2 regions of the Roseibium sp. LAB1 genome follow, and region 1 is predicted to be linked to the other one. Evidence: riboswitches for the same ligand, from Rfam matches in the RefSeq annotation. Region 1 holds a riboswitch; the other holds the start of a gene.

Region 1 (5,165 bases):
GTAGACGATCAAAACACTTCAAAAAGGACAGGTTCCAAGTCTCTTCGTCACCGGACCGACACACTTTCAAACATTTGCCTAAAAAATAAGCACTTAAAATGTCAGCTTCCCATAACGTAATTTAACCCTGAATCGTTGCGGCTTTGCCACAGGTTTCGCCACGGAATGTGGATCGCTTGTAGGACAAGTCCTTTGAAATTCCTTGGTAAAAACGCCAATCACCTTTCCTAACGGAATGTCGATCCGCGCACTACGGCACTTCAAGCTGGAGGCTTGCGCTGACACTTTGTCAGGAAGTTTTACTGCGCCTGATGCGTTTGTTTCACGCGTGATTCCGGAATGACAGGCTGACCGGTTGCAAGCTGCGAACCGGCAGGTTGCACCGGTTCGCGCGCAAAGATCATCTCGGGATCCATTAGCAGTCCTGTCGGCGGCCTGGAGTGGCCGGTCTAACCGTCCCGGGCTTCCAGGAAACGGCGCATGGCAACGTCGCTCCAGGGGGCCAGACGGGCTCTGGCAGCCATATGGCTTTCGTAGATCCTCTGACTGAGCGCATCCTTGCTCGCAAATTCCGCCAGCACGACTGCCGCGGTCTCCCGCAGCGCATCCAGCACATCATCGGGATAAGAGCGAACGGTGACGCCGTCTTCTTCCTGCAGGAGCTTCAGGGCGCCGGCATTTTCCCATTCGCTTTCGGCAAGCGACCGGCCGTTTTCGGCTTTGCAGGCTTCCAGAATGATCGCGCGAAGATCTTCCGGCAGGCCTTCCAGCGCCACCTTGTTGAACAGCGCTTCGCCGGTGCCATTGGGCTCATGGAAGCCGGGCGTGTAATAGGATTTGGCAGCTTTCTGGAATCCCATTGCCCGGTCCGACCATGGCCCCAGGAATTCCGTCGCATCCAGCACGCCGCTATCCAGTGCCTGGAACAATTCGCCGGGTGGCAGACTGACAGGGGTTGCCCCGAGCCGGTGCATCACTTCACCGCCCAGGCCCGGCATGCGGATCTTCAGCCCCTTGAGGTCGTCCAGCGTGTTGATCTCGCGCTTGAACCAGCCGCCCATCTGGACACCGGTGTTCCCGGCCATTACGGGTCGCAGCCCGAAGGGGGCATAAAGCTCGTCCCAAAGCGCCTGGCCGCCGCCCTGCTCTATCCAGGTGATGTGCTCATGCGGCAGAAGGCCGAAGGGTATCGCCGTGAAATAGACCGAAGCCGGGATCTTGCCCTGCCAGAAAAAAGAGGCCGTATGCGCCATCTGCGCCGTGCCTGCGGAAACCGCCTCGAACACGCCCAGAGCCGGCACCAGTTCACCAGCGGCATAAAGCCGGACGCGCAGCCGTCCACCGGACATCAGTTCGATCCGGTCTGCAATCCGCTGCGCCGTGACCCCAGGCCCCGGCAGGTTTTTCGGCCAGGAGGTGACCATCTTCCATTCCAGCGTCGCCTGCTCCTGCGCCACCGCAGGGGCAGCCAATGCGCTTGCCCCGGCAGCGGCGGATGCCCCCAGAAGCCCTCTGCGGCTGATCTGTCCGGTTTTGGTCATTGGCTGATCGGTCATCTCACTTGCTCCAGAACGCGTGGAAATGATGAACAGGCCCGTGACCACTGCCAATGTGAAGCGTATCGGCAGCAGCTATCGCGGCCTGAATGTAGGATTTGGCGGACTTCACGGCCTCTTCCATGCCTTGCCCCTTGGCAAGACCCGAGGCAATTGCCGACGACAGGGTACAGCCGGTGCCATGGGTGTTGTCTGTCTTGATCCGGTCGGACCGCAGCCAGACTGCATTGCCTTCGCGGTCCAGCAGGAGATCCGCGCTTTTCGCCCCTGCCCCGTGTCCGCCCTTGAGCAGAACCGCGTTGGCGCCAAGACCGAGCAGACGCTCTGCCTGTGCGTGCATCTGGGCTTCATCCGCCGCAACCTCGCCCTGCAGCATGCGGGCTGCTTCATGAAGGTTCGGTGTAACGATATCCGCCAGAGGCAGCAGCAGGGCGATCAACGTGTCCACCGCACTGTCCGCCAGCAAGGGGTCACCGGAAGCGGCCACCATCACAGGGTCAAGCACGACCGGGCCCGTCTCAAGTACCTTTAGTCCCTCCGCCACCACCTCGATCGTATCAACGCGTGACAGCATGCCGATCTTGGTTGCCGTAACTGCAAGATCGGAGAAGACCGCCGTCATCTGGGCCCGCACGAAGTCCGGTGGAACGTCATGAATGGCGCTGACACCAAGCGTGTTCTGCGCCGTTAGCGCCGCAATGACGCTGGCACCGAAGACGCCGTTGGCGGAAAAGGTCTTGAGATCTGCCTGAATGCCGGCTCCGCCACCGGAATCCGATCCTGCAATGGTCACCGCGATTGCGGTCATGAAAGCCTCCTGGGTGTAAATGCGGCTGAGCCTGCGTCAGCCGGTCTTGAGACGGGCTTCAATGTCGCGGTCGGTTAGGGAAAACAGCGCGTCAAGCAATTCGGGCACGAGAGTGCCCGGCCCACCTGCCCGGCCGGCTGCGATTTCGCCGGCGATGTTGAAGACGGACAGTCCGCAAGCGGCCGCCAGCGCCCGGTCCTTTTCGACACTGAGAAACGCTGCCAGAACCGCACCGCCTGCGCAGCCGGTGGCTGTCACGCGTGACATCAGCGGATCGCCGTTGCGCAGCAGAAAATCCTCACCGCGGCTTTCGACCCTGTCTTCGGGGCCGGTCACGGCAAAAACCGTTCCGGCCTCGATCAATGCATCGGCATCCGCCCGCTCCGGCAAGAGAGCGGTGAGTTCTTCCGGATTGAGCCGCACCAGATCCGGGTTCAGGGCCATAAGTTCGCGCGCATAGGCGCAGCGCACGGGAGACCGGTTGACGAAGACCGGATCGACGCAAACCGGACGTCCGGCAGTCCTGGCGGCCTCTATTGCGAGCGGAATGGCTGCACGGCGCTCCTCGTCAAGGGTGCCGAGGTTCACCAGCAGCGCATCAGCCCCGCCGGCAAAAGCCGCAACTTCCTCCCGCGCGATGGTCATGGAGGGAACGGCACCGAGCGCAAGCAGCACATTGGCGGTGAAGCTTTGCGCGACAGCGTTTGTGATGGCGTGAACGCGCGGGGTTTTCTGTCGCACCCTTTCCAGAAGGGTGAAGACCTGTTCGGCGCTCAGGGCCTGCGTGGACGCAGCGACGGAAAGGCTCATGACGGCTCTCCTGTGACGGAAAACCCGTTGCCGGTATTCCGGAAAGGACGTGTTGCGGGGTGAGGTGTGTGCATCATGATCTCAAATCCCTCCGCCGGTATCAGCCGGATCAGGTTCAAGGAGTTGGCAGGCTGCCTCTCAGCCCGGTCCTGCATGGCCGGGCACCCCCATGAGATGCTTGCACTGCTAACAAGGTGTCCGCGCGATTGCAAGACCCGGCACGTGCAGGCCGGCCACTCGGCAATTGACTGGCGCGAGGAGATGGGCGATGTCCTAGTCTGCTTTTGTGAATCTGTTGCCCGGCAAGTCTGGCTGACCGAACAGCCCGGCTGATGGTTCAGGTGACACGTTCACCCACTTCAAACACCAACTGCCCGGAGCGCCCCATGGTACCGTTTTTCGTGATGATCAAATGCCAGTTGGGCAAGACCTACCAGGTTGCCAACGCGATCGCCGATGCGGAAATCGCGTCCGAAGTCTATTCCACCTCCGGCGACTACGATCTTCTGGTGAAATTCTATGTCGAGGACGGATCGGACATCGGCCATTTCGTGAACGAAAAAGTCCATCCGATCGACGGCATTCAGGACACCAAAACCATCATTACCTTCAAGGCCTTCTAACGTCAGACCCGGACATATTTCATGCATCTCATTAAATCAGCAGCCCTTTGCCTGACACTTGCCCTTGCTCCGCTCGGCACCACCGCATCAGCGCAAGGCATGCCGCCGGAGCAGATCAAGCAGATCCTGGACCTCACCAAGGCCAACTGGGTGTCCTTTCGCGACTGGCAGGGCCAGGAACTGATCTATTTCACGCACCTGGAATCCTGGAAGTGCGGCATCGACTATGTCTTCTACGGACTGAACGACGGCCCGATCGACCAGGAATGGCAACTGGAAGCCTGCGATCCGGACAACCCCAACGTCGTACTCAAGGACAAGCCGTATCTGGAGCTTCCAGCCGCGTCGGCCCAGTCGATCAGCGTACAGCTGATCTTCAAGGACGGCACCAAGAGCGCCGTTGAACGGTTCGAGTACAAGCCGCAGTAAGGTCCGGATAGAAAACTTCACATTTCCACCGTCATTCCGGACAAGCGCAGCAACGCTTCGCGCAGATCCGGAATCCAGCGCATCTGTGTGAGTGGAGCGAACGCTTCTCTCTTCGGGTAACGCCGCGCCTATGGCGCGAAACAAGTCCGGATTCCGGATCGGCGCTCGGCTTTGCCTCACTTGTCTGGAATGACTGTGGACAGGTCGTAATCCTGGAAATTTCGACCTAAGACTTTGACGGCGACGACGCCCGGCGGGCCTTGGTCCTGTCCAGGCCGAGCTTGTGCTCGCGGTAGATGACGAAGATGCCGGCGGCAATCACGATCAGCGCGCCGAGCACCACGGCGGGCAGTGGCGTTTCGCTAAAGACAACCCAGCCGACGATGATCGCCCACAGCATGTTGACGTAATCGAACGGCGCAATGGTGGAAGCATCGGCAAACCGGTAGCTCTGGGTCAGCAGGATCTGGCCGACACCGCCGGCCAGACCGATCAGCAGAAGCAGCCCGGCGGTGGGCAGGTCCGGCACGATCCACGCTTGCCCCGGTAGCAGAAAGCCGAGCGGCAGCGTGAGCAGCGATAGCACCGAAGACATTCCGGCGAACCAGGTGACGATGGTTGACGTGCGTTCCGTCTCGCACAATTTGCGCACGGTGATCATGGCAAGCGCCGCAAACCCGGCGCCCATCACGCCGATCAAGGCACCTATCATCGAATTGTTGTCTATTTCCGCATCGCCCAGATGTGGCGACAGCACCACCAGAATGCCGACAAAGCCGACACCGACCGCGCTCCAGCGGTAGACCCGCACCTTTTCACCAAGAAGAAGAAACGCCAGCACCACCACGAAGAGCGGCGATGCGAACCCGATGGCCGTCGCATCCGGCAGAGGCAGCAGGGACAACGCCGTGAAACCGCAGACCATCGCCGTCAGCCCGA
Region 2 (5,165 bases), on a different contig from region 1:
CACTCGGGCAGACCGAAGCAGTCCGGTCAGGCGCCGGCATCGGCATTCTGCACGACTTTATCGCGCGCGATGACAAAAACCTGATCGCCGTCCTTCCGGACATCAAGCTTCGCCGAGCCTACTGGATGGTCACGCATGAAAGCTCGCGCCCGCTTCGCCATGTCGCCGCGGCACAAGATTTTCTGCGCGATCAAGTCGCGCGCGACAAGGCAATGTTCGGGTAGCGGAAGCCATCAGAGACAGGTACTGCTACCGCCAGCGGGCAGTGGCCTTTATCCATTCCTGCGTGCGGGCTTCCGGATCGACATTGCGGGTGATGTCGGTGACGACGGCCGCGATATCTGCACCATTCTCGAACACACCCGGCAAGCGCTCCGGATTGAGACCGCCGATGGCCACCAGAGGCAGGCCACCGATTTGCTGCTTCCAGCGGCCAATCTTTTCGACACCTTGTGGCGCCCATTTCATCTCTTTCAGGATCGTCGGATAGACGGGACCAAGCGCGACATAGTCGGGCTCGACGGAAAGTGCTGTCTCCAGCTCTTCACCGTCATGTGTCGACACACCAAGCTTCAAATCCGCGTTGCGAATGGCCGCAACGTCGGCGTCGGCAAGGTCTTCCTGGCCAAGGTGGACAAAATCGCACCCCTGTTCGATCGCCAGTTGCCAATAGTCGTTTACGACAAGCTGGCAGCCGTATTTCTCGCAAACGATCTTTGATGCTGCGATTTCCTTGCGCAGGATGTCATCCGCCGCGTCCTTGATGCGCAACTGGACCAGTTTGACGCCGAGCGGTATCAACCGCGCGATCCAGTCTGAACTGTCAACAATGAGGTAAAAGGGATCAAGTTTCATTCGAAAACCGCCATTCCAAGAACCGGGGTAGAGGGAACCGCCATGTCGCGGGGTTCCAGGGGTTGTGCTTCATAGGCCAGCCGTCCGGCTTCAATTGCCTGGGCGAAAGCCCTTGCCATGGCGACAGGGTCTCCGGACTTTGCGACGGCCGTATTCAGCAGCACCGCATCGAACCCGAGTTCAAGAACCGTTGCGGCATGAGACGGACGGCCAAGGCCTGCATCCACCACCAGCGGAACTCCGCTGAAATGGCTGCGATAGGCTCTGAGGCCATCCGGATTGACCGGCCCCCTCGCCGAACCGATCGGGGCGCACCAGGGCATCAACACCTGGCAGCCCGCCTCAAGCAACCGTTCGCCGACGACAATATCGTCCGTCGTGTAGGGAAACACCTTGAAGCCGTCTTCAGTCAGAATACGGGCAGCTTCCACAAGGCCGAAGACATCCGGCTGAAGACTGTCGTGATGACCGATCACTTCCAGCTTGATCCAGTCTGTTGCGAAGAGATCCCGTGCCATCCTGGCCGTCGTCACGGCTTCTTTCACCGAGTGGCAACCAGCGGTGTTCGGCAACACCTTGACCTGAAGCTCTCGGATGAGGTCCCAGAACCGGCCACCGGCGCCGCTGCCAGCCGTCTCGCGCCGTAGGGACACTGTCAGAATTTGAGCGCCAGAGGCCTTCACAGCCTCGGCCAAAATCTGCGGAGACGGATATTGCGCTGTCCCGAGCAAGAACCTGGAGGCGACTGCTTCACCATAGAAATTCAGCAAGAGCGTTATCCTCCCTGCATCGGCGACAGGATCTCGATGCGGTCGCCAGCCTGCAGGACGCAATCGCCCCTCTCATCAGCGCTCACCAGATCGCCGTTGCGGGCTGTGGCAAGGAATTCATGGTCATAGGCCAGTTCCTCCAGAAGAGCTGCCAGCGTCGCACTGGCAACCTCCTGCGGTTCGCCGTTAATGGTTAGATTCAAGGCTCTTCTCCTGAAGATGTTGCATGATCCCGCTTGCTGCCTCGATGGCAAAATGCGGGGCAAGCAGAAAGCCGTGCCGGTAAAAGCCGTTCAAGGACAGCGTCTTGCCTGTCCAGGCGAGACGGGGAAGGTTGTCGGGATAGGCTGGGCGCAGGCCTGCACCGGTTTCGATGATCTTGGCTTCTGCAAAACCCGGATGCAGGCTATAGGCGGCGTTGAGAAGTTCCATGGTGGAGCGGACACTGACCGGGCCCCGGTCGCTGCTTTCGATCATCGTTGCTCCGACCATAAAAACCCCGTTGTCGCGAGGCACCACATAGACCGGGATACGGGGATGCAGAAAGCGCACGGGCCGCGAAAGTGTGACATCCGGTGCATGCAGGATCAGCATTTCACCTCGAACAGGACGAAGGTTCGGATCCGGAGAGGCCATTCCCGTACAATCGACGACAAGATCAGCTGCCGAGGTGAAATCCTGTGTCCCGAATCTGACCCGCGCGCCGCTTTCAGAGACCTTTGCCCGCAATGACTTGAGGGCCTGACGCGGATCGATATGGGCTTCTTCGGCGAAATAGAGCCCCTTCGCAAATCGACCTGCAAGATCCGGCTCAAGTGTGCCCAGCGCCTCACGGTCGAGCCAGGTAAAGCCACTGGTCCGGGAGGCAAATCGGCTCAGTTCGCCGGCATCACGCGGGGCAGCCACAACCAATGTTCCGTTACGCCGCACGTGCCCCGGCAGAACCTCACCCCACCAACTGATCGAGGACCGTCCGAACCGCAGGACATCTTCTTCGGCATTTTCCCTTTCACACCACGGGGCCAGCATGCCACCTGCGAGCCAGGACGCACTGGCTGACAGGTCCTGATGCTTTTCCAGCAGTTCGACCTGCGCACCGCGCGTGACAAGCTCATGCGCAAGCGCCAAACCAGCGACACCGGCCCCTTTGACGCCGATTTTCATTCCGCCCCCTCCCCCTGGGAGAACGTCAGTTGCTCGCTGCAGCGGGGGTTTGTGTGGACCGCCAGCATTCAACGCCTCTTCGCACGGACCGGTTCTGGTCCTGCTGTTCGGTCATTCAGTTCGGGAAGGTGGCCGTGGGTGACGCATTGCGGTAGCAACTGCACCTGGCCGAGAACACCTTCCCTTCGCCAGCATGACCTGGATCAGGTTCGTCGGGTCCCTGCACTGCGCGGTCGCGCCAGCAGTATCTCAGCCCCTTGTCGAGGCCCCCCGGGTGAGCCCCTGTTGTGCCGCTCGTCGGGTGCAACTGTCAAGAGACCGGACGGTCTTCAGCCCTGTTCCTGACAATCAGCCAGAAAGTCGTCGATCTCGGCAAGGGTCCGAAGACGATGGACTGTCAGATGGTGCGGAGGTTCGCGGTAGATGCGCTCCAGCTTGGCTCTGGCCGAGTGTCTGGTTCGCCATATGAAGCTCAGAAACTCGATGGTTTGCCAGTTGAACTGCTCGGGGCAACCTTCTGCCAGGTCCGGCCTGCTCTGTCCGTGGTATTTCACTGACCGCTTCAGCACCCGAAAAATGCGGCGCAGGACCGGAACGTCAAGCCAGATGAAGGTGTCGGCGCGTTCGACACGCTCCGCGTAAGTACTTGAATGGCCGCCTTCGAAGATCCAGGCATCCTTCAGATGGACCTCATGCGTCATCCGGTCTTTCTCTTCCCGCGTCCGTTCATTCCAACCGGAACGGTAGTGGATCTTATCCATATGATAGACCGGCAGTCCGGTTTTCTGGCCCAGGGCAACGGCAAGCGTGCTTTTGCCCGAGCCCGGGCCTCCAACAATCATCACGCGTTTCATGTCGCACCAAACAAAAACCAGGAAGGGCCGGTCGTTATACAGATTGCGCAGCGGATGAAAAACCGAAACAGACTGTTCAATGGACACCTCAGCTCCTCCAGCCCTATCTAGATTGCAAGACGGCATATTCTTTGATGGAGAGGCAGATGAGCTGGTTGAATACCCCTGATCCCGTGGCGGGAAATGCTGCAAGCTGTGACCCGATCGAGACGATCATCGTACCGCGAACTTCCGATCTCGGCGGTTTTTCCGTAAGGCGCGCCTTGCCATCCGCCAGGCGCCGGATGGTGGGTCCGTTCATTTTCTTCGACCAGATGGGTCCTGCCGAACTGCTGGTGGGTGGCGGCATTGATGTCCGCCCGCATCCTCACATCGGGTTGGCAACCGTGACCTATCTCTTCGAAGGAGAGATGTATCATCGTGACAGCCTCGGAACGGAGATTGCGATTGCCCCCGGTGCTCTGAACTGGATGAGCGCCGGCAAGGGCATCGTGCATTCCGAACGTGAGAGGCCGGAACGCCTGCAGGAAAAACGTCCCCTGTTCGGCCTGCAGAGCTGGGTGGCCTTGCCTAAACACCTGGAAGAGACCGACCCGACCTTCCAGCATCACGGCACCGAGGAACAGCCGGAGTTTTCCGACAAGGGCGCCACGGTCAAACTGATCGCCGGCGACCTCTACGGACACAAGGCCCCCGTCAAGACAGCCTCGGACATGTTCTATGCCGACATCTCGCTGGAACCGGGGGCGAAAATACCGCTGGATGCCGGATGGGAGGAACGCGGCCTTTATACGGTCGCGGGCCAGATCACCATCGCCGGCCAGACCTTCGATCCGGCCCAACTACTGGTGTTCAAACCGGGTGACCATCTGGTGATCGAAAACACCGCGCCTTTTCCAGCAAGGTTCGTTGTGCTTGGAGGTGAACCGATGGATGGCCGCCGCTATATCTGGTGGAACTTCGTGTCTTCATCAAAAGAGCGCATCGAGCAGGCCAAGGAAGACTGGCGGCTCGGCCGTTTTGACACCGTTCCCGGTGACGCGGAAGAGTTCATTCCCCTGCCTGAGCGTCCGGGGCCCTGACACTCCAGCCGCTTTCCAGAGGGGGCGCTTTTTCAAACCTGTCAGCGGGCCGGATCAGATCCGGCTCGCCAAAGTCCAGAATGATGTTGAGACGCTGGCTGGCCAGCGGATCACCCGTCAAATTGGGATCCTCCGGTGCAACCGATAGCCGTACACCTCGATGGGTTGTCTCAAGCTGCCTGAAACCGGAAACAGCCTCACGGAACACTTCCGGCACTGTCCAGCCATAGCGAACAGCCAGGGCGTCGATTACCAGCCAGACCGCATCCAGTCCGATCTGCATCTGGCGGGGATCTTCCACCACCAGCTTCAGTCGCAAATAGTCGATCCTGTTTTCCGAAGGTCCACGCAGCAGGAAGAAGAGAGTTGTCGAGCCATAGTCGACGCTCGGCGTGGTCAGGGGCACAAGATCGGAGGCACATTGCCAACGGTCCGCACTG

The links. Region 1 has a riboswitch for thiamine pyrophosphate ahead of thiM (hydroxyethylthiazole kinase). Riboswitches for the same ligand answer to the same signal wherever they lie in the genome.
Region 2: another riboswitch for thiamine pyrophosphate. It lies ahead of thiO (glycine oxidase ThiO); the one in region 1 lies ahead of thiM (hydroxyethylthiazole kinase).

What each region holds. Positions count from the first base shown of each region.
Region 1 covers NZ_BAAGIB010000001.1:914,340-919,504, forward strand. The annotation lists gene ACYQ54_RS04335 (TRAP transporter substrate-binding protein) at 450-1,556, opposite strand; gene thiD (bifunctional hydroxymethylpyrimidine kinase/phosphomethylpyrimidine kinase) at 1,558-2,364, opposite strand; gene thiM (hydroxyethylthiazole kinase) at 2,401-3,174, opposite strand; TPP riboswitch at 3,243-3,353, opposite strand; gene ACYQ54_RS04350 (Lrp/AsnC ligand binding domain-containing protein) at 3,561-3,797, shown strand; gene ACYQ54_RS04355 (hypothetical protein) at 3,819-4,226, shown strand; gene ACYQ54_RS04360 (DMT family transporter) at 4,453-5,165, opposite strand, start outside.
Region 2 covers NZ_BAAGIB010000004.1:360,288-365,452, forward strand. The annotation lists gene ACYQ54_RS23075 (LysR family transcriptional regulator) at 1-224, shown strand, start outside; gene ACYQ54_RS23080 (thiamine phosphate synthase) at 250-855, opposite strand; gene ACYQ54_RS23085 (thiazole synthase) at 852-1,625, opposite strand; gene thiS (sulfur carrier protein ThiS) at 1,631-1,828, opposite strand; gene thiO (glycine oxidase ThiO) at 1,812-2,789, opposite strand; TPP riboswitch at 2,952-3,072, opposite strand; gene ACYQ54_RS23100 (P-loop NTPase family protein) at 3,119-3,631, opposite strand; gene ACYQ54_RS23105 (pirin family protein) at 3,790-4,725, shown strand; gene ACYQ54_RS23110 (DUF6030 family protein) at 4,694-5,165, opposite strand, start outside.